3 regions of the Sporosarcina sp. AD_1 genome follow, and region 1 is predicted to be linked to each of the others. Evidence: riboswitches for the same ligand, from Rfam matches in the RefSeq annotation. Region 1 holds a riboswitch; each other region holds the start of a gene.
The links. A riboswitch is a leader RNA that binds a small molecule or an ion and turns the genes downstream of it on or off. The one in region 1 is predicted to bind thiamine pyrophosphate.
Positions count from the first base shown of each region.

Region 2: it holds a riboswitch for thiamine pyrophosphate, as region 1 does, so the genes downstream of both, ACSW3C_RS17575 (YkoF family thiamine/hydroxymethylpyrimidine-binding protein) here and thiC (phosphomethylpyrimidine synthase ThiC) in region 1, are expected to answer to the same signal.
Region 3: it holds a riboswitch for thiamine pyrophosphate, as region 1 does, so the genes downstream of both, tenA (thiaminase II) here and thiC (phosphomethylpyrimidine synthase ThiC) in region 1, are expected to answer to the same signal.

Region 1 is NZ_JBPVIR010000006.1:330,501-337,643, forward strand. Features, by position in the region: gene ACSW3C_RS14035 (ABC transporter ATP-binding protein) at 1-173, opposite strand, end outside; gene ACSW3C_RS14040 (ABC transporter ATP-binding protein) at 170-1,156, opposite strand; gene ACSW3C_RS14045 (cyclase family protein) at 1,487-2,236, opposite strand; gene ACSW3C_RS14050 (methionine biosynthesis PLP-dependent protein) at 2,304-3,437, opposite strand; SAM riboswitch class I at 3,519-3,625, opposite strand; gene ACSW3C_RS14055 (DMT family transporter) at 3,784-4,128, shown strand; gene ACSW3C_RS14060 (DMT family transporter) at 4,128-4,442, shown strand; TPP riboswitch at 4,532-4,647, shown strand; gene thiC (phosphomethylpyrimidine synthase ThiC) at 4,784-6,559, shown strand; gene ACSW3C_RS14070 (hypothetical protein) at 6,579-6,749, shown strand; gene ACSW3C_RS14075 (ABC transporter permease) at 6,821-7,143, opposite strand, start outside.
Region 2 is NZ_JBPVIR010000010.1:47,400-54,542, forward strand. Features, by position in the region: gene ACSW3C_RS17550 (helical membrane plugin domain-containing protein) at 1-15, opposite strand, end outside; gene ACSW3C_RS17555 (NAD(P)/FAD-dependent oxidoreductase) at 46-1,239, opposite strand; gene ACSW3C_RS17560 (energy-coupling factor transporter transmembrane component T family protein) at 1,409-2,158, opposite strand; gene ACSW3C_RS17565 (ABC transporter ATP-binding protein) at 2,139-3,509, opposite strand; gene ACSW3C_RS17570 (ECF transporter S component) at 3,502-4,083, opposite strand; gene ACSW3C_RS17575 (YkoF family thiamine/hydroxymethylpyrimidine-binding protein) at 4,085-4,669, opposite strand; TPP riboswitch at 4,751-4,855, opposite strand; gene ACSW3C_RS17580 (hypothetical protein) at 5,028-5,168, shown strand; gene ACSW3C_RS17585 (hypothetical protein) at 5,353-5,643, shown strand; gene ACSW3C_RS17590 (DUF2935 domain-containing protein) at 5,779-6,210, opposite strand; gene ACSW3C_RS17595 (arsenic transporter) at 6,488-7,143, opposite strand, start outside.
Region 3 is NZ_JBPVIR010000005.1:311,642-318,784, forward strand. Features, by position in the region: gene ACSW3C_RS12085 (ABC transporter ATP-binding protein) at 1-227, shown strand, start outside; gene ACSW3C_RS12090 (ornithine cyclodeaminase family protein) at 306-1,301, opposite strand; gene ACSW3C_RS12095 (MFS transporter) at 1,322-2,650, opposite strand; gene ACSW3C_RS12100 (helix-turn-helix domain-containing protein) at 2,782-3,330, shown strand; TPP riboswitch at 3,397-3,504, shown strand; gene tenA (thiaminase II) at 3,608-4,294, shown strand; gene thiM (hydroxyethylthiazole kinase) at 4,222-5,097, shown strand; gene thiD (bifunctional hydroxymethylpyrimidine kinase/phosphomethylpyrimidine kinase) at 5,094-5,933, shown strand; gene thiE (thiamine phosphate synthase) at 5,953-6,579, shown strand; gene thiW (energy coupling factor transporter S component ThiW) at 6,576-7,070, shown strand; gene ACSW3C_RS12130 (hypothetical protein) at 7,064-7,143, opposite strand, start outside.

The sequences.
Region 1 (7,143 bases):
CCTTTATAAATAGTAAAAGAAACATCATCAACCGCTTTTAATTGGCCGATTGTACGCTTCAAAACTCCCCCTTTTATAGGAAAATATTTTTTGACGTTCTTCACATCAATCAATACTTCTTTCTTTTCTTCAGATGCTTGAAAGTGACTGGACTCGGTTGTTTTCAGAGTCATGACGTCTCACCTCCATCGTATAGAAAACAACGGACGTAATGATCTTTCTCCAATTCGGTCAATGCGGGGTTCGATTCTTTGCAGCGATCCATGGCAAAAGGGCAGCGGGTAGAAAAACGGCATCCTTTTGGAAAGTTGTAGGCTGGTGGAACAGTGCCCTTAATAGTGCCAAGCCGTTCAACGTCTTGATCAATGCTCGGCAAGCTGCTGAGCAACCCTTGTGTATATGGGTGTTTAGTCAGTTTCAAAAGTTGTTTTGTCGGGGCTTGTTCAACAATTTGGCCTCCATACATCACCATGACGCGATCCGTGTATTCATAGACGACACCAAGATCATGTGTGATGAGCAAAAGTGCCATATTGTACCTCTTTTGCATTTCGAGAAGCAGGTCGAGGATTTGGGCTTGAATTGTTACATCCAGGGCAGTTGTCGGTTCATCGGCAATCAGCAGCTCCGGTTCGCAAGATATGGCCATCGCGATCATGACACGCTGGCGCATGCCGCCCGATAATTGGTGGGGAAATTCATGGATGATTTGTTCGGGTCTTGGGATACCGACGATACGCAATAATTCAATTGCTTTTTCATGTGCTTGCTTTTTCGAGAGTTTCTTATGCTTGCGAAGCGTTTCCGTCATTTGGCTCCCAATCGTGAAAACGGGATTCAGTGCGGTCATTGGTTCTTGGAAGATCATGCCGATATGATTGCCGCGGACGGATGTCATCTGTTTCGATTTCATCGTGGCCAGATTGCGTTCATTCAACCGGATCGCACCGTCGACGATCTGGCCCGGCTTGTTAATCAACTGCATGATGGAGAGGGCTGTAATGCTCTTTCCACTGCCAGACTCCCCGACGATTGCGACTGTTTCACCGGGATAGACGGAAAAAGAAATATCATCCACCGCTTTTGCAACAACATCCTTTTCCAAATAAAAATATGTCTTCAGATTACTGACATCCAGTACAGGTTGATTGCTCATAGGGTCACTCCATTTCAATGTGATGACACTTCCTTATACGGCCAGAGCCGCCCGTATAGGAGATTGTCCTGACAATTATCTATGATACTAATGACTAAAGAAGAGAGTGTCAATATAAAATTAAGAAAAATCAGTTTATTAGACAGGATGGCACCGGATTCGACAAGTTATGATAAAAGTAGAAGGGTTTATTGAGGAGATATTCTACAAAATATTCAATTTTTCTTTTGTCTAAGACTGATACGAAAGGAGAGAGATTGATAGAAAGGAACAAAAAAAGCAAAGGGAAGCTGTTCCCTTTGCCGGAATTTCTAACTATTATTCACTTGGTTAAGGCAGTATTGCAAAAGACCGAACCGGGAAGCCGGATGCCTTTTCTGGTTTCGGAACAATATTGAAGATGACAGCTCCTTTGGCAGGGCACTTGTCCAAGTTCGTCATCAATTCAATCTGGTACGTATCTTGATCGAGTACATAATACTCGCCTTCTAATTTTCCTTTCGCACGGAAATCTACGGCGGAGTCAGTATCATACGTTTCATGGCCGACTGCTTTCACACGACGCTGCTCGAAGAGGAATTGTAGGGCGTCAAGTCCCCAACCTGGGATCCGGTTGTTGCCCTCGCTGTCCTTGTTATTGAAGGCTTCTGCATCCGGCCATCGTTTACTCCAATCTGTGCGAAGCGCCACAAACGTTCCTTCTTCGATCGGTCCATGAATCTCCTCAAAATCAAGGATATGTTGAACACCCAGTGTAAAGTCGTTATCTTCCGCTGCTTCTTTTGATTTATCGATGACGACAAGTGGCAGAACTAACTCTTTTAACTGCAGTTCTTCTAGATAGCGGGTATCGCGGACAAAGTGAATAGGTGCATCGATATGCGTCCCATATTGCCCTGGAAACGTGAATTGTTGAGCTAGAAAACCATCATCATGGTTAAAAAGCGTCTCAAATTTGGCGTCGTCGAACATGAAAAAGTGTGGAGAATCCGGGCCGAACGTATGGGTAAGATCAATCCACTCTTTCGATTTCAGGAGCTGTAGAGCCTCATGTATTTCCGTACTTGTTTTTATCGTCATTTCCATCCCTCTTTCTTCGCGTGATTTCTATTATTAATAAGTATTTTCATGTAACTCCGGCAGATCTTTACGACAAGGAGGACACTTGCTCGGTCGTTCTGCTGGCGGCTTTCAACGCTTGCTGAACATCTTCAATTAAATCTTCTGCATCCTCCAGGCCAACTGAAAACCGCAGAAGTCGGTCGTCAATCCCACGGCGAAGGCGCTCCTCGAGCGGGATATCCATATGAGTTTGTGTCGTCGGATATGTAATGAAACTTTCGACTCCGCCAAGACTTTCAGCAAACGTAATCAGCTTTAGATTTTCTAGGAAGGGGCCGATCCATTCGCTCTTTTGAAGACGGAAGGAAACCATACCGCCTTGCCCTGCGTACAAGACGCTATCAATCAGCTGCTCTTTTTCTAAATAGGCGACAATCTCCTTAGCATTCGAATCATGTGCGCGCATCCGTACGTGAAGCGTCTTTAACCCACGGACAACAAGCCAAGAATCAAACGGGGACAATGTCGCACCGATGGCATTATGATTTTTTTCGAGCTGTTCGCATAATGATTCTCCCTTGGCAACAACGAGGCCTGCAAGTACATCATTATGTCCGCCGATATATTTCGTTGCACTGTGGATGACGATGTCTGCTCCATCTTCAATTGGCCTTTGATAATAAGGTGTTAGGAATGTATTGTCGACGATGAGATAGAGTCCATGTCTCTTTGCTAAATCTGCAAAAGAGGCAACATCAATTTGTTGCATGAGCGGATTTGTTGGTGTCTCAAGAAAAAGCGCTTTGGTCTTGTCGGTAATTAATTGTTCAACTTCTTCCACGGTTTCAAAGGAAGAGTAAAGTGTCCGGATGCCATAAAGATCTTCATATTGGTCGAACAGTCGGTAGGTGCCGCCATACAGATCTTCCGGTGCAATTAATTCATCGCCTGAACGGAACAAGGAGAGGACGAGTTGAATTGCTGCCATGCCAGAACTGCAAGCATAGCCTTGATCTCCACCTTCCAATTCTGCAATGCCTTCCTCCAAAATGGTGCGTGTCGGATTTTTTGTACGGGTATAGTCATAACCTGTTGATTGACCGAGCCCGTCATGCTTATAAGCGGTGGACAGATAGATAGGTGGGTTGACGGCACCCGTTCTCGGATCACTTTGATTTCCCAGCTGGACAAATTTCGTATCTAAACATCGTTTTTTCATCGTTGCATCTCCCTTGTCAGAAAAAATAAAAAAGGACCCTACAAGAAGAGGGCCCTCAACAATCGAATGTTGAAATCAATCTTCTCATCTTCATGACGCGAACGCCACTTGGAATTAGCACCATACCAAAATCGGGCTGGTTGCTGAGACTTCTTCGGGCCAAATCCCTCCGTCTCTCTTGATAAGAATAAAAATATGGAATTGTTTAAAAATAGTTTATCTAACGATAGCATGAAAGAGTCGCATTTGCAAGCTGGTATTTTTGCTATACTATTGATTGATTAGCAGGCTCTACATAGCAGTTCATTGACTGGTGAATGGGCCGGGAGGACAGGAGGTAATTCCAGTGGCATGGTTATATGTTGTTTTCGCAGCAATTGTTGAGATATTCTGGGTGGTCGGCCTCCGGTATTCAGATTCACTGCTGGAATGGACGGGCACAGTTGTTGCCATTCTGTTCAGTTTCTATTTCATAATAAAAGCTTGCGAGAAATTGCCGAGCGGAACGGTATATGCCGTGTTTACAGGCTCCGGAGCGGCAGCGATTGTCTTACTAGATTTTGTACTATTTCATGCCGATTTCTCTTTCATGAAAGTACTATTCATTGTAATGATTATGATAGGTGTCATCGGCATCAAGATGACGACAACGGATGAGAAACCGCAAGAATCAGAAGGGGGAGAGGGGTAATGGCATGGCTCTACTTAGTCATTGCAAGCTTCGGTGAAATTTTTGGCGTTTATTGCATTAATTTATACCTCCATAAGAAAACGTTCCCTCGCCTTATCCTGTTGGCTGCGGTATTTTCAGCCGGCTTTTTCTTCCTTTCCCTTGCGATGCGTGAGATTCCGATGGGGACCGCATATGCAGTCTGGACAGGGCTTGGAGCAGCTGGCGCTGTGACGGTCGGAATCTTGTTTTTCAATGAACCCGCAGGCTGGAAGCGGATGCTGTTCTTGATATTGATTATAGGAGGCGCGGTCGGATTAAAGCTTTTTGGATAAAGTTTTTTATTTGAGTAAACTACTAACGTCGGATTAGGTTGACATTTCCTGATACTCGGTTAGACTATGAGTGTACGACCAATTTAATAGATGCAAACTAGGGGTGTCCGGCATAACCGGACTGAGAGGGAGATATGGATTGCTCTCCTAACTCTTTGGACCTGATCTGGCTCATACCAGCGTGGGGAAGTTTCTATAACGATAAGTGGCATGCATATGCGTATGTTTTGGAGACCAGGTCTGTTTTATGACAGATCTGGTCTTTTTGCGTCTAAGCAGCACTCCCTTTTGGATAGAGTCATTGGTTCACCCGCAAATAATGATGAGGGGACGATGACAAGATGAGTAACATGAAAGAAGAAACACCGATTCACATCCATTCCTGCTTTCCTTCTAGCAAAAAGGTGTATGTGGAAGGCGGTAGAAAGGACATTCAAGTTCCAATGCGGGAGATTGAATTATCTCCCACCATTACAGAAGAGGGTGAATTTCCGAATGAGCCATTCCGTGTATATGATACGAGCGGAAAGTATACGGAGACTGGCTATGAGGTGGATATTCGCAAAGGACTTCCGGAAATTCGGAAACAATGGATTTTGGAGCGCGGTGACGTGGAGGAGTATGAAGGGCGGGAAGTGAAGCCAGAAGATAATGGCTACCAGGCTGGCAAGGAAAAAAGTGACGAGATGTTTCCTTTATTGAAGCGCAAGCCGCTTCGCGCAAAGCCCGGGAAAATTGTGACGCAGATGCATTACGCACGGCAAGGAATCATCACACCTGAAATGGAATTCATCGCAATCCGGGAGGGCATGGATCCGGAGTTTGTCCGAAGTGAAGTGGCGCGCGGCAGAGCGGTCATCCCGTCAAATATCAATCATTCGGAAGCGGAACCGATGATTATCGGACGCAATTTCCATGTGAAGATCAATGCCAACATCGGCAACTCGGCCGTCTCCTCGTCCATCGGGGAGGAAGTGGAAAAGATGACGTGGGCGACGCGCTGGGGGGCGGATACGATTATGGATCTGTCGACGGGCAAGAATATCCACACGACACGTGAATGGATCATTCGCAATTCCCCTGTGCCGGTCGGAACTGTTCCGATCTATCAGGCGTTGGAAAAAGTGAATGGGAAAGTGGAAGATTTATCATGGGATGTGTTCCGCGATACACTCATTGAACAGGCGGAACAAGGGGTTGATTATTTTACCATCCATGCGGGGGTCCTCTTGCGCTATATCCCACTGACTGTAAACCGTGTGACGGGGATTGTTTCCCGTGGTGGATCCATCATGGCCCAGTGGTGCCTGCTGCATCATCAGGAAAGCTTCCTGTATACACATTTTGAAGAGATTTGTGAAATCATGAAGGCGTACGATGTGTCATTTTCTCTTGGGGATGGCTTGCGTCCGGGATCCATCGCAGATGCTAACGACGAAGCGCAATTTGCGGAACTTACGACATTGGGTGAATTGACGAAGATAGCGTGGAAACATGATGTGCAAGTCATCATTGAAGGGCCGGGACATGTCCCGATGCATTTAATTAAAGAAAACGTCGACAAGCAAATGGAAATCTGCCAGGAGGCCCCTTTCTATACATTAGGACCATTGACGACCGACATTGCTCCTGCGTATGACCATATTACGTCGGCGATTGGAGCTGCCATGATCGGTTGGTTCGGAACAGCGATGCTATGCTACGTAACACCGAAGGAGCATCTTGGATTGCCAAATAAAGACGACGTCCGCGAAGGGGTCATTGCATATAAAATTGCTGCCCATGCCGCTGACTTGGCAAAAGGCCATCCAAACGCCCAAAAGCGTGATGATGCGTTGTCCAAAGCTCGATTTGAGTTCCGCTGGCGTGATCAATTCAATTTAAGTCTCGATCCCGAGCGTGCTATGGAATACCATGATGAAACCTTGCCGGCGGAAGGTGCAAAGATTGCCCATTTCTGTTCCATGTGCGGACCGAAATTCTGCAGCATGCGTATTTCCCATGATATTCGAAAATTTGCAGATGAAAATACGTTGGAAGAAAAACTGGCCATCAAAAAAGGTCTTGAAGAAAAAGCGAAAGAATTCCAAGAGGCCGGGGGCACCATCTATAGCTAACACGATGGGAGGGAAGGAGATGACATCTGCGGAAGCTCTCCTGATGGAGATTACGAAAGGGAAAAGTCGGCTTTTTCAGCTGGAGCAGCAATTGCGTGAAATCCAGCTGCAATGCGAGCACGATTATCAAAAGGAACAAACCCATCGGATTTGCCGCAAGTGCAAGCGGATGGAAAGTCTTCATTATTAATAAAGTACAAAGCCCCTGTCAGAAGGTTTGCTGACAGGGGTTTTCTATGCCAGGTGGGAAGTCCGGCGAATTTATTTCCAAGAAATCTGTTGCATGCGTTCATTGAACAGCGTTGGGTAGGAAAGGAAACCGAGAAGGACACTCGTTACCGCTGCTGTTGATAATAGAAGGAAAAGGACAAGAAGCTGGAATTGCACGGCCTGGATTGGATCTGCCCCTGCAATGATTTGTCCGCTCATCATGCCCGGAAGCTGAACCAGTCCGATCGTTTTCTGGCTTTCAATTGTTGGAATCATACTAGCTTTGATTGACGTGATGAGCTGCCGGTGGATCGCCTGCTTTGGTGTCCCTCCAAGTGAAAGGATCAATTCGCCAATATCTCGGTTTGCTTCGA
Region 2 (7,143 bases), on a different contig from region 1:
ATGTTCATTCTTCATCTTCGTCCTCCTCCTTCCTCGATGAATCGTTTACATCGTCCCTTTCAGCATGCCGTCCCAGTACATAATTGGCAGTAAATCCTTTTTCATTACATACATGCTTGTCCGTTCCACGGCCTGGTTGAACGGCATGGATTCCACTGGCTGTTTATCATAATTGAATTCTGCCAAAATCAGCTTGTTATAGCCTGTGACAATTGGACAGGAGGAATAGCCGTCATACGTTGCTGGCATAGGTTGCTGGCGCATGAGTGCGATCAAATTCTCGGCAACGACCGGTGCCTGCTTGCGGATGGCCGCGCCTGTTTTTGATGTCGGCAAATTCGCATTGTCTCCTAGGGCAAATACATTGGCAAAGCGAACATGCTGCAGCGTATAAGGATGAACATCGACCCAGCCATTGGCATCCGCCAACGCGCTCGTACGGATGAAGGCAGGCGCCTGCATATATGGTGTTACATGTATCATGTCATAAGGAATCTCTTCCATTTCATGTGTATCGAGATGCTCAAATACCGCGATTTTTTCATCCGCTTTGATTTCAATCAGGTTTCGGCGGAAACGGGCATCGATCTGCTTGCGTTCCACGACCTTCTCCAAAGCGAGACGATATTTTTCCACGTCAAAGATAGCAGGATTGGCTGAGCCAAAAATCACTTTCGTTTTGTCACGCATGCCCGAACGCTGGAAATGATCCTCTGCCAAGTACATGATTTTTTGTGGCGCACCACCGCATTTCACTGGAGAAGCCGGATGCGTGAACAGAGCAGTACCACCCTTGAACGATCGGATCGTTTCCCATGTATAGTCGACATGCTCGAAGGAATAGTTGCTGCACACATTCTTCGTGCCAAGTGCCTCCGACAATCCTTTGATCGCATTCCAGTTAATTTCAATGCCGCTCGCCACAACGAGGTAGTCATACGTTAAGGTAGTCCCCTCTGCCGTCATTAACGCATTGTCCACCGGGCTGAAGGATGCGACAGCATCTTGGATCCATACGGCTCCTTGCGGAATCAAGCTTCCCATTGACCTCTCCGAATCCTCTTTCTTCGCTGCGCCTCCGCCGACCAATGTCCAAAGCGGTTGATAATAATGTTTCTCTGCCGGATCGATGATTGCCACTTCGCCCATCAATGCTTGCGATTGACGCAGTAACCGGGCAGCAACCGAAATCCCTGCGGATCCTCCACCTACGATGACGACTCTGTATGAAGTCTTCATGTGAACGCCTCCTTGTTTCATGGTTGTTACTTTATCTATGTACATTGTAGAGTAGCCGGAAAAATCAAAGTATAGGGGTTTCCCCCTAAAAGGGAATGCAGCACAAAAAGCGTGCAGACAAAGTAATCAACACTTTATCTGCACGCTGAGTGCGTAATATGATAGGGATTTACCTTAATCCTACTGCACATCCTGCAGCTAGAATGAAAAGGAAGAGCGCACTCATGACAACATCATTTTTGCCAACCTGGACGACTCTATAAAACGCCAGACGCTTCTCTCCCGTAAAACCTCTCGCTTCCATCGCAAACGCCGAACGCTCCGCTTTCCGGACGGCGCCCGCCAGCATTGGCAACAGGATGCGTCTCAAATTCCAAAGGCGGACTATAGCATTCTTATCTCGGACAGCTCCACGCAACCGATGAGCCTGTTGAATATAGACGAATTCGTCTTTCATAACAGGTAGGAATTGATAGCCGACTAATATACTATAAGCGATTTTAGGAGACAGCTTTAATTGCTGCATGAGACTTAAAATGAACTTTGTTGGATCCGTTGTGAATGCAAAAAGCAGGGATAAACCGGCAAATGCCAACACCCGGAAGCTAAGCGATAACGCATGGTCCAGCTGTGTTCTCGTGATGTCGTACTGAAACACCGACCAGACGACATCGCCAGTCCGGTCCTCTGCAAAAACAATCGTTGTCCAAAAGTATCCAAATGACATGATTAAAAAGGGAATCATGAACAACAGCCATTTCTTCCAATCGATCGAACTGAAGCAAAGCTGCAACAGGATGACCCCGCCCCAGCAAATCAACGGAGTCCACGGATTAAAGAAAAACGCCAATGTCAGCATGCAAACAGTGATGACAAGGAATTTCACAGAAGGATTCATCTTATGCAAAGCTTGCTTCATATTCTGCCACTCCCTTCGGAGCCATCAAACGGTGGTCTTTCAGCAATTCCGGTTTTCTCCAAACATCTTCTGCATGAAACGCACCTGTCAATCTCCCATCTCTCATTAACAGAATACGGTCCGCAATCGCATAAGCAAACTTCATATCATGAGTGACAATGAGAAACGCCGTGCCTTCCTTGGCTCTTTCGTCAATCAAGCGTGACAGCTCCTGCAACGAAACGGCATCTTGGCCGGAGGTAGGTTCGTCCATTAAAATGACATCCCGCCCGTCGCTAAGCATAGCCGCAATGGCAACACGCCGTTTCTGCCCGTGGCTCACAGCGAACGGGTGGGAACCGGCAACCTGCTCCAGTTGCATCGCCTCCATTATTTCACGTGACCTCTCTCCTCCTCCGTAAGCGATCTCCTCTTCCACTGTTGTAGTAATGAAAAGAAACTCCGGAGATTGTGGAACATATCCTAATGCCTTCGGAGCGACCGTCCCTTTCGCTGGAATCAAACCGGCGAGCGCTTTCAGCATCGTTGACTTCCCGCTCCCATTAGCACCTGCCAGTACAGCTATTTCTCCCTTTTGAAGTGTAAAAGAAGCTTGCTGGAGAAAGGTAGACGTGCACAGTTTCTCTACCCGCAAAGCACATTCCTTTCGAATAGAAGGTGTACGCTTTTTTATTTCGCTTAGTTGCTGCTGTCCTTGCAGCACGATTTCCCGATTAAAAAATCGTTCCCATAAATCCAAGCGATGCTCAATTGCCACAACAGTAAATCCGCGTTCCTGCTGCAATCGGTCAAGCAAACAGACAAAGGACTGGGCAGAGATCGGATCCAAATGAGAGAGTGGTTCATCGAGCAACAGGATTTCAGGTTCCATGATCAAAGCACAAGCGAGCGCAATCTGTTGCTTTTCCCCGCCTGATAATTGCTGGATAACCGCATGACGAAAATCAGTCAGCCCGGTTAATCGCAAAACGTCTTCTATTTTCCCATCCATTTCAGATCGCGGCGTCCGCAAGTTTTCGAGAGTGAACGCCAGCTCCTCTTCGACTGTGCGCATGCAAAATTGGGAGTCAGGGTCTTGGAAGACCGTCGCAATTCGGCGATTTACCTCGCCCGGGACATATTCATGGGCGTCCTTTCCGAATATCAAGACACGGCCTTTCAATTTCCCATCGCAGTTTTCCGGATACAGCCGGTTGATTACATAGAGGATCGTTGATTTACCGCAACCGCTCGGTCCCGTGAGGACAACCCGCTCCCCTGCCTGAATGGAAAACGAAAGGTCTTCGACTAACCACGCCGTTTCATCCGGATACCGAAAAGAGACCGATTGAAACGCAATGACATCATGCACGCGCGTCACCCTTCACAGCCCGTGCAATCGGATAGCCCCGAAGCGACCCAGTCGCCAGCAAACCATCCACGACAAACTTCCCGCCGACACCGGCAATGAGCGCCCCACTCGCAATTCGGATACCGAGCATTAAAAGAATATAACCCGGTTGGAATACTGAAAACCCGCCGAGCAGATAGCCATAAGCGAAACTGAAAATGGAGGAACCAACCCCCGCCAACATAAGAACAGGCAGCGTAAAACGTTTATAGCCAGTTGCCGCAAAAGCAGCTTCCGCCCCTAGCCCTTGAATGAGTCCGGATAAAATTAAACGCGGCCCGACTGCATTCCCAAGGAGCACCTCGATTGCAGCTGCAATGGTTTCCGAAATGACAGCGGCTCCAGGTTTCCGGATAATATACATACAAATGATCGACACGATGAACCAAATACCGAAAATCCATTCATACGCAATCGGCCCGATAAAGCCAGACCAAATATTACCGACATGCAAAAACAATAAATAGACGATACCAAACACGACAGAAAACAAAGCCATCAAAACGACTTCTTTCAGCTTCCACTTCGCAAGCATATTAGCGTCCTCCTTCATGGGAAGGACTGTTGATGCTCATGGACACCGTCATGACAAGATGGCGATGCTGGTCAGATCGCGCATTTGTAAAGGCTTCTTCATAGAACGCGAACACCTCATGAATATCGCCATGGATGCCGCTTGCGTAATGCATCGACTCATTAAAGACACCCTGCTCCTTCGCACGGTCCACTTCGCGATAAATTATATCCATATAAGAAGGATTATTCATCGGATACAAAGCAAACTGGGAGGACACATACTGTTTCGTGTCATCCGTATTCAATAATTCATCGTCAACCTCTAAATAGGCATCTCCCGCACTATCGCCCGGACAGCCTGCAGAAAACGTGCCGGATAGGGCAACGTGCTTTCCACTCTTTGCCGCGAGCAGTGTCAGTGCCTTCGCCACATTGAAAACATGCGCCTGCTTCCCGCGGATCACCGTGGACACATCATCCGTATGCATCCAAACAGCCGACGTATCCGTCTCCTCCAGCGCCCCCTTAATAATCGAAACAAAATCATCTGCCATCGGATACAGCGAAAACCGGAATCCGACAATTGGACTCGTACCACATAGCATGGTCAAAACCCCCTCTGAATTTTTCATAAAAAAAGAGACTACATCCGAGGAGATGTAGCCACTTGTCCATTTGCAAACAAAGGGAAAGTCACTACACTTCCCCACGCAGGCATTATCCTGATCGGGTCATAAGGGATCGGAGCCACGCTCACATCTCAGCCAAAAACGGCACCCCTAGTGCAGAAACGGTATGTAGTTCAATTTTATGATTGCCATCAGTATAGTACATGGGGGAGTGATTGTAAACAGGGCGGATTGTTGAGGTGCTCGTTGTTGAATTAATGGAGAGCGCCTGGAAAATGACAATTTGGGTCGGCTAGTTGTTGATATTTAGAGAGGTGAGACTGGACGCCGGCAGTTGGGCTTGATAGATAGGAAGGGTCTTAGGATTTGTTTTAGTTTACTGGCGTTCATTTTGATTTTCTGGCGTTCAGCCGGGTTATCTGGCGTTCATTTTGATTTTCTGGCGTTCAGCCGGATTATCTGGCGTTCATTTTGATTTTCTGGCGTTCAGACGGAGTTATTGGCGTTCATTTTGATTTATTGGCGTTCAGCTGGAGTTATTGGCGTTCATTTTGATTTTCTGGCGTTCAGCTGGAGTTATTGGCGTTCATTTTGATTTATTGGCGTTCATCTGGAGTTATTGGCGTTCATTTTGATTTATTGGCGTTCAGCCGGAGTTATTGGCGTTCATTTTGATTTTCTGGCGTTCAGACGGAGATATTGGCGTTCATTTTGATTTATTGGCGTTCAGACGGAGTTATTGGCGTTCAGCTGGAATTATTGGCGTTCGTTTTGATTTATTAGCGTTAAGCCGGATTATCTGGCGTCAGCCCGGTACCCCGCCCAATAAAATTAAAAAACACCAGCCATCCTCCCGGCCGGTGCTTCTTAACTTGCATTCTTTTGTAAATCCTCATATATCGCACGCGCTTTTTCTTCTGCATGCTCTTTATCTTTGGCATATACTGTAATTAGTTTGTTTTCAAAGATAAAATTCCATTGTTTTGACATATCTATCACCTGCCTTCATGTAAACCACCTATTATCTATTCCACGTTTGCAGGTGCGTTAAACATTATTCTCTTAATACTATTCTAGAACACTTTTTAAGCCGACGGATTTCCATATAAAATAATCCTGGCGATTCCGACAAAATATTCGGATTCTCGAATAATGTGATTGAGGAGTGTCTTTGCGAACGGGTTATCCTTCGCTGCGGCGCTGTTTACTTCAATTTCTCGGCATAGGTCAATAAACTTTAAGCTCTCGTCCAGGCAGTATTTTATCAGTTCTGTTACTTGCTCTTGGAGTTCCTCAAATGTATACCCCATCCGATTGACCGTTTCCACGTAACTCACGACTTGCTGATGAGTTTCCGTCAACGCTTGTTCCCACTCTTTTAGGGCTTGCACATATTCCGGCTCCAGTCCATCCAGTGCCTCCCGAATAACTTCGGTGTGCTCCGCCTCCTGGTGTTTCCAGAACTCCGCCTCGTCCAGCAAACGCAAAGGCATTTGATTTCCATAATAATATTGCATGCACGATCCCCTTCCTCCACAGTACATGTTACTGTATGAACTGCAGAGGAATGATATGCCAGGAATCACCCGACATATTTTATATACGATTTGTCTTAGCTAGTTTTACTGTCTGTCTTTACAGAAACCTATTCGTATTCCCTTTAGCCGCCAGAAACTAATTTGTACTCTCCTAATTCATTAATGTAGCTCTTACTCGTGTTTGGATATTTATATAGTAGTAACTACACAGTATGAGAACTATACTGAATCCGCTCCATGGATCCGTGCATCCCAATTACAGAAATACCAGCTGTACCCATAGAAATAACAAAGTCAAAGTTATGACCGTTGTAAGTGGTATGACAATTACGGAGACGCTTAAATAATCTCTCCACGTAATTTTTATTTTACTTTTACGTAGAAGATGCATCCAAATTAATGAGGCAAGCGTTCCAATTGGCAATAGCAAGGATCCCATATCACTTCCAATGATATTTGCCAGATAAATAGTTTTTAAAGTTATGGGATCTAATCCCATCTCGGTTAATGTAATGGTCCCTATCATCAGGGCCGGGTGGTTGTTAAATAAATTCGATAGGAAAGATACTAAAACACCCATAACGATGCTTGCTTGAAATAAACCCTGTTCGACAATCGGTCTACAAAAATTGACGAGCATGGATGTCAGTCCGACATTATGCATACCATAAATGATCACATACATTGAAAAAGCAAAAATTAAGATATGCCATGGTGTCTTTTTCAGGATATCGCTTGGACTAATGCGGAGATAAAACCATCTCCATAACAAAAGTACAGTGGAACCAAAAACAGCAACGATCTCAATTGGAATTTGTACATAAGATGCGATGAAAAGCAGACTTCTTATTACGAGTACAAACAGCAATATCTTTAACATGAACTTCGTCCGTTTTCGAGCTGTTTCAATCG
Region 3 (7,143 bases), on a different contig from region 1:
AAAAGCATATCGTACTAACTGGGGATGTGCCTTCACCAATTGATCCGCCTTCTGGATGCCGATTCCATACCCGATGTCCTTTTGCACAAGCGAAATGCAAGACGGATGTGCCAGAACTGATTACTCATAGTGATATGAAAGCCGGACATCAAGCCGCTTGCCATTTTGTAGAGAAGATTGAGAACGGAACGATTGCAGCAAAAGGGTTTGAAGAAGCTGTCTTTTAATAAAAGAAGAGAACGTCTTCTCTTCATATCAATCGACAAATAGAAAAACGGCCCTCACAAGGCCGTTTTTCTTCTATATTATATATCCACTCTTGCGCCATGGTCTTCCTTTTCCGCTTTCCGGTAAACCCCTTTCGCAACAGCAAGGTCAAAATAGGCTGCACCCACACATTTGAAGAAAGTGATTTCCTCCTCGTGATCGCGTCCTTTGATTTGCCCTGTGACAAGGTTGACGAGTTCTCCATGCACATTGTCGAATGACCAGTCTGTCTGCTCGGCGGCGTGAATCAGTTCGCCCGCCTCTTCTTTCACGCCATGCAAATCATCCACTACGATTTTAGAGCAGTTAAAAATAAAGGTTTGATCGACTTCCCGCATATGAGGCAAATAGGAGCCCACTCCGTTCACATGGGTTCCGGGCTGTATGGCTTCCCCGCTGAATACCGGTGTCGCTGACCGGGTTGCACAGTTAATAATATCCGCACGTCGAACAGCAGAATCGACGTCTTTCACCACTTCAATTTGAACGTCTTCTCCTACTCTGCCTTCCGTTCGTAGCCGTTCTGCAAATGCCATTGCTTTTGATTCCGTCGGATTGACGAGCAGGATTTCCTTGATGGGACGAACTGCAAGCACTCCTAGAACTTGCTCATACGCCATTCCCCCGGTTCCGATTGCACAGAGGACAGTAGCATTCGTTTTTGCCAAACGTTCTGTGGCCAGCGCGCTCATAGCACCGGTCCGCAACCTCGTTAAATAGGAAGCATTCAAGAGAGCGAGATGCCGGCCATCCGTGGCATTCGTGACTAAAATTACCCCTTGGGTCGTTGGCATGCCATTCGTTTTGGGATTTCCCGGGAAAATGGACACAGTTTTATTTGTCGCGATGCCTTCGGCCAAATCTGCACAAGGCATATAAAGAATGGAAGCATCTTGCCCGGGGAACTCAATGACTGTCCGTGGCGGGTTTTCCACCTTTCCGGCCGCAAGTGAATGGAGCACATCTGCTACATCTCGCACGGCGTCTTTCATGCCGTACATTTCCATTATTTGCGCTTCATTCATTGTAATCATATGATCCCTCTTTCTTTTTCTTAGCTGAACTCTTTATTGCCAATCGTTGTCTTTTCCGCAGGAACTGCTGTTATGTCGTCTAAGTGCTGGTCTCTCCGGTCACGAACCGCCCAAATGGCAAGCAGTGATAGGCCGGCCGTAAAAATGATATATAAAGCAACCGGGACATACGAATTATTGAACTTCAGTAGCAATGCTGTAGCAATCAAAGGCGCTGTCCCCCCTGCTAATGCTGCTCCAATTTGATACCCAAGTGAAATGCCCGTATATCTGACTTCAGCTGAAAAGATTTCCGAAAACATCGTTCCGAGTACAGCCGTAATCGGCGACCAGATGATGCCAAGTCCAACGATTGTCGCAATGAACATCATCAGGTTCGAACCTTGATGCAGCATCCAGAAATACGGAAACGCATAGAGTCCCATCGCAATCGTTCCGTACACATATAGCGGTTTTCTGCCAACCTTATCAGATAGGCGTCCCATAATTGGAATCAAGATCGTTGTAATAATCGTTGCGACCATGACAGCCATAAGCACTTCATTGTTCGAATGCCCTACATGCTGCGTTGCGTAAGAAACGACGAATGTCCCGAAAATATAAAACGGCGCCGTCTCGACAACTTTTGCTCCGATGGCTATTAGAACTTCACGCCAATGGTATTTAAATGTATCGACAACCGGCACCTTTGGAATGGATCCCTTTGCTTTCACTTCCCGGAATGAAGGCGTTTCCTCAATGCCTTTGCGGATCCAAAGACCAAACAAGACGAGCAAGGAACTTAATAGGAACGGCACACGCCATCCCCAGCTCATGAAGGCTTCTTCCGGAAGCAAAGTCATTATAGACAAAGCGAACGTTCCAAGTACCATTCCAATTGTGACGCCCATTTGCGGAACGGAACCAAAGAAACCGCGCTTCTCCTTCGGTGCATATTCAACAGCGAGCAACATGGCGCCTCCCCACTCGCCCCCGATGCCCAGCCCTTGAATAAGCCGCAAGGTGATCAATAGAATCGGTGCCCAAATGCCGATCGCGTAATAGGTAGGCAGCAGCCCCATTCCAAATGTCGCAATCCCCATGAGGCTTAAAGTCAAAACAAGCGTTTTCTTGCGTCCGATTTTATCCCCGATATGACTAAAAATGACTCCCCCAAGCGGACGAATGAAAAACGACAATGCAAATGAGGCATACGCTAGTATTAAACCGATCGACGGATCTTCCGAAACGAAAAACATCGTATTAAAGACAAGAGCCGCCACGGTACCGTAAAGGAAATAATCGAACCATTCGATGGAGCTTCCAACTAAACTTGCAATTAATACCCTTCTCATATCCCTTTTCTCCATACACTTACCCCCTAAGTTACTGTAAATTGAAGTGTCACTTCAATTTTGTTATAATGTTAATCAACAAATAGTAGTCTGTCAATATCGAATTTTTATTTGAAATTAATTTCTGAAAAAAGGATGCGACTTGGATGTCAAAGGAACTGGGTCTAAAGATCAGATCCATCAGGAAACAAAGAGAGCTGACGCTGAAGGAAATCGCGGATGCAACCGGCTTCTCGATCAGTTTCCTATCCCAGCTGGAACGGGGTAAATCGTCAGCTACACTTGAATCGTTAAAGAAAATTGCGATGGTCCTCCATGTCAGTCCCGGCCATTTTTTTGACGAGGAGGCGCCTGAACAGCCCGGCGGATCCTTGATGATTGACCGGATTGCCACGTCTGGCATCCATTATCAAAACTTGGCGCCTGGATTGGATTCGCTGGATTTCATGCCGATGCGTGTGACGCTCGAACCTGGCGAAGATGGCGGGCAGCCGATTATCCACTCTGGACAGGAATTTGTATATGTACTGGATGGCATTCTCTCAGTCGAAGTTGCGGGAAACCAGCATGAGCTGACTAAAGGAGAGTCGTTATTTTACAGTGCTCAGGAATCGCATTACTGGTATAACCGGAGCGATGCGGACGTTGTATTTCTCTGTGTTAGTTCGGATACGGGAAAACCGAGCGCTACATAACTGGTTCCTCTTCCCTGCTTGATAAACTTGGAAACTGTGTTATAGTGATGGTGAAAACTAAAAAGGATAGACCACTAGGGGAGTCTTTGTGAAAGACTGAGACGTGTATGAATACATGGACCCTTTGAACCTGATCTGGATCATACCAGCGGAGGGAAGTGGATTCGCACGTCTTCCTAGGGGATATTCCGCCTGATTTGCGAGCCGCTTTCTTCAACGTTGTGTTGAATGAAGGCGGCTTTTTTGGTTTTCCAACAAGACAAAGGAGTGGTTGGAGATGACATTTTGTGAAGAGGTACGGAAAGAATGTGACGCCATTTGGGAAGCGAGCTTTGAACACCCTTTCGTTCGAAGTCTTGCTGAAGGAACATTGCCGGAAGACGTGTTTCGCTATTACGTATTGCAGGATTCCTATTACTTAACGCATTTCGCGAAAGTGCATGCGCTGGCGGCCGTACAGGCTCAAGACCTTCCGACTGTTAAACGTTTCGCACAGCATGCGGAGGAGACTTGCGGAGCGGAAATCTCATTGCATGAAGGATTTTTCGACCTGCTCGGTGTGACAGAACGAGATTTGGCGGAATTCAAGCCGGCTCCTGCGGCGTATGCGTATACTTCGCATTTATACAGAGCTGCAATGGAAGGGGATCTCGCTGCGACACTTTCTGCTTTGCTTCCTTGTTACTGGCTTTATTATGAAATTGGAGAGCGTTTGAAAGACGCCAAGCCCAATCATCCAATCTATGACAAATGGATTGCTACCTATAGCTCGGAATGGTTTGAAGCGGCCACAACTGAACAAATCACGCGCTTGAATCAACTGACGGAGTCGCTGTCTCCGGCAAGGCGTGAAGAAGTGAAAGCCCATTTTATTAAAAGCAGCCATTATGAATGGCAATTTTGGGAGATGGCTTGGACAAAAGAACAGTGGGCTACTGCAGAAGAAGATGTGATTCTCAGATGAGCCGTGAAGTGAATTTCGTTTATAAACTGCGCGCGGACAATCCACTCATCCATTGTATGACGAACATCGTAGTCGCTAATTTCCAAGCAAATGGTTTGCTTGCACTCGGCGCTTCGCCCATCATGGCGGATGCTTTCGAGGAAGCGGCTGATATTGCCGCCCTCTCCTCTTGTACTTTATTGAACATTGGAACGCTCGATGCGAGTAAGTTGGAGGCCATGATCGAGGCAGGCAAAAGCGCGAATAAACATGGAAAACCAGTCATTGTCGATCCCGTCGGTGCCGGTGCTACGCCGTTTCGCAAACGAGCAGTTGAGAGATTGTTGCAGACTCTTGATGTTATGTTGATTCGAGGAAACGCCGGCGAGATTGCCGCTCTGGCAAATGTCGAATGGACTGCAAAAGGAGTGGATGCCGGATCAGGTTCAGCTGACATTGCCGCCGTTGCACAGAAATTGGCTCAACAGCATCGCTGCCTTGTGGCAGTAACTGGTGAGGTGGATGTTGTGACCGATGGCGAAACAATTATGCGAATTACCGGCGGCCATCCACTTATGACACGAATTACAGGGGCGGGCTGTCTGCTAAGCGCGGTATGTGCTGCATTTTTGGCATCAGCACCTGCCGATGCGAAGAATGCCGTAGCTTCAGCTCTCGCCTTTTATAAAAAGGCAGGCGAATGGGCCGCAGCCAGGGCGGAAGGTCCAGGGGATTTTTCGATCCATTTGTTGAACGCTCTCCATTCATTGGACGGATCTTTGATTGATTCCTCACAAATCCAGCTGGAGGGGGTACGAAGATGATACCTGTTTCATTGACAATTGCCGGTTCCGATAGTGGCGGCGGTGCTGGGATTCAAGCAGATGTAAAGACATTCCAAGAGCTCGGTACATTCGGAACGTCCGTATTGACCGCAGTTACTGCCCAAAATACACTTGGTGTCCATGCAGTTCAGCCAATAGAATGCGACATTGTGACCGCTCAACTTGATGCTGTCCTTTCTGATTTTACGGTAGGTGCCGCAAAAACAGGGATGTTGTTCTCTGCCGAAATAATTAAGGCAGTTGCCGAGACGTTGTGCAGCTATCCTGCCTTTCCACTTGTGATCGACCCTGTGATGATTGCGAAAGGAGGCGCCTCCCTGCTGCAACAATCAGCTATCGACGCACTTAAGGAGTATTTACTTCCAAATGCCGCCGTGCTGACGCCAAATATCCCGGAAGCGGAGACATTGACCGGTATGCCGATTCATACTCTTTCCGATATGGAACGGGCGGCGCATAAACTGCTTGAGATAGGAACGCAAGCGATTGTAGTAAAGGGCGGCCATCGAAAGGATACGGAATTTGCGGAGGATCTTTTTATTAGCAACACGGGTGAACGCTTGTTGCTGCGAACGAAACGAGTTGAAACGAAGGACACTCATGGAACAGGATGCACCTTCGCAGCTGCCATCACAGCAGAATTAGCAAAAGGAAAGCCAGTAAGCGAAGCGGTGACTGTCGCGAAATATTTCATCCAAGCAGCAATTGAAGACGGGCTATCCATCGGAAACGGGCATGGCCCGACGAACCATGCAGCATTCCGTTTGCGTGGAGATGTCGAGTCGAGAGGAGTGGAATTGATTGAAAAACAATGACTATCTACTATATTTCATTATGGGATCCACCAATGCCCGGCAGCCTCTTGACGTGCTAGAAAAAGCGCTGGAAGGGGGTATCACCTGCTTTCAGTTCCGAGAAAAAGGACCGGGAGCTCTGCAAGGGCAGGAAAAGTTAGCTTTTGCCCAGAGCTGCCAGCGGTTATGCAAACAATATGGCGTGCCGTTCTTCGTTAATGACGATGTGGAGTTGGCGATTGCGCTTGAAGCGGATGGAATCCATGTCGGCCAAGAGGATGAGGAAGCTGGCTCTGTCCGCCGGAGAATCGGTGACCAGATGAAGCTTGGCGTTTCCGTCCATACCGTGGAAGAAGCATTGGCAGCTCACACGGCCGGCGCTACGTATGTCGGCATGGGTCCTGTGTACCCAACCTCAACAAAATTAGATGCCAAGCCTGTTGCCGGAACAAGCATGATAGCGGAAGTCGCCCGCTTGATTCCCAAACTTCCCATCGTTGGAATTGGTGGGATTAATGTAATGAATGCTGCTCAAGTTATCCATGCTGGGGCATCCGGCATTTCTGTGATTTCGACTATCGCGTCATCCGATGAACCGAGGCAGACGACAGTCTATTTGAAGGAAGTGTTAGGCCAGGCGTTGCTTGAAAGGAATGTTACTTTATGAACACCCGGAAGCTCGTACTCATGACAGTATTTGTCGGAATTGCGGTCACTGGATCGGTTTTCATTTCCTTCCCCGCCGGAATTGCACGTGCTTATCCTATTCAGCATGCTGTCAATGTCATCGTTGCCGTCCTATTAGGACCTTTGCCAGCTGTCATAATTGCTTTTCTTACCGGACTGATCCGCGTGTTAACCGGAACCGGCTCCCTTCTCGCCTTTCCCGGCGGCATGATCGGCGCCGCGCTGGCCGGTCTACTGTATCAAAAATCAGGGAAAGTCTGGATGGCAGCCATCGGAGAAATGATCGGCACCGGCGTGATCGCTTCCTTACTAGCCGTGCCGTACGCCGCCCTTCTCATGGGAACTTCCGTAACAGCCCTATTTTTCATGCCACCATTCCTCGTATCCAGCATAAGCGGTGCCCTCTTAGGCGTCCTCGTTGCCGCGCGCTTGGAACGAATGCCAATAGGCCGGAAACTACAAAGTTATTGAGGAGTGAAAAACCGGAATCCCGCTGGGGGTTTCCGGTTTTTTGTTGCTGGTGAGAGCGTTTTTATTGGCGGCA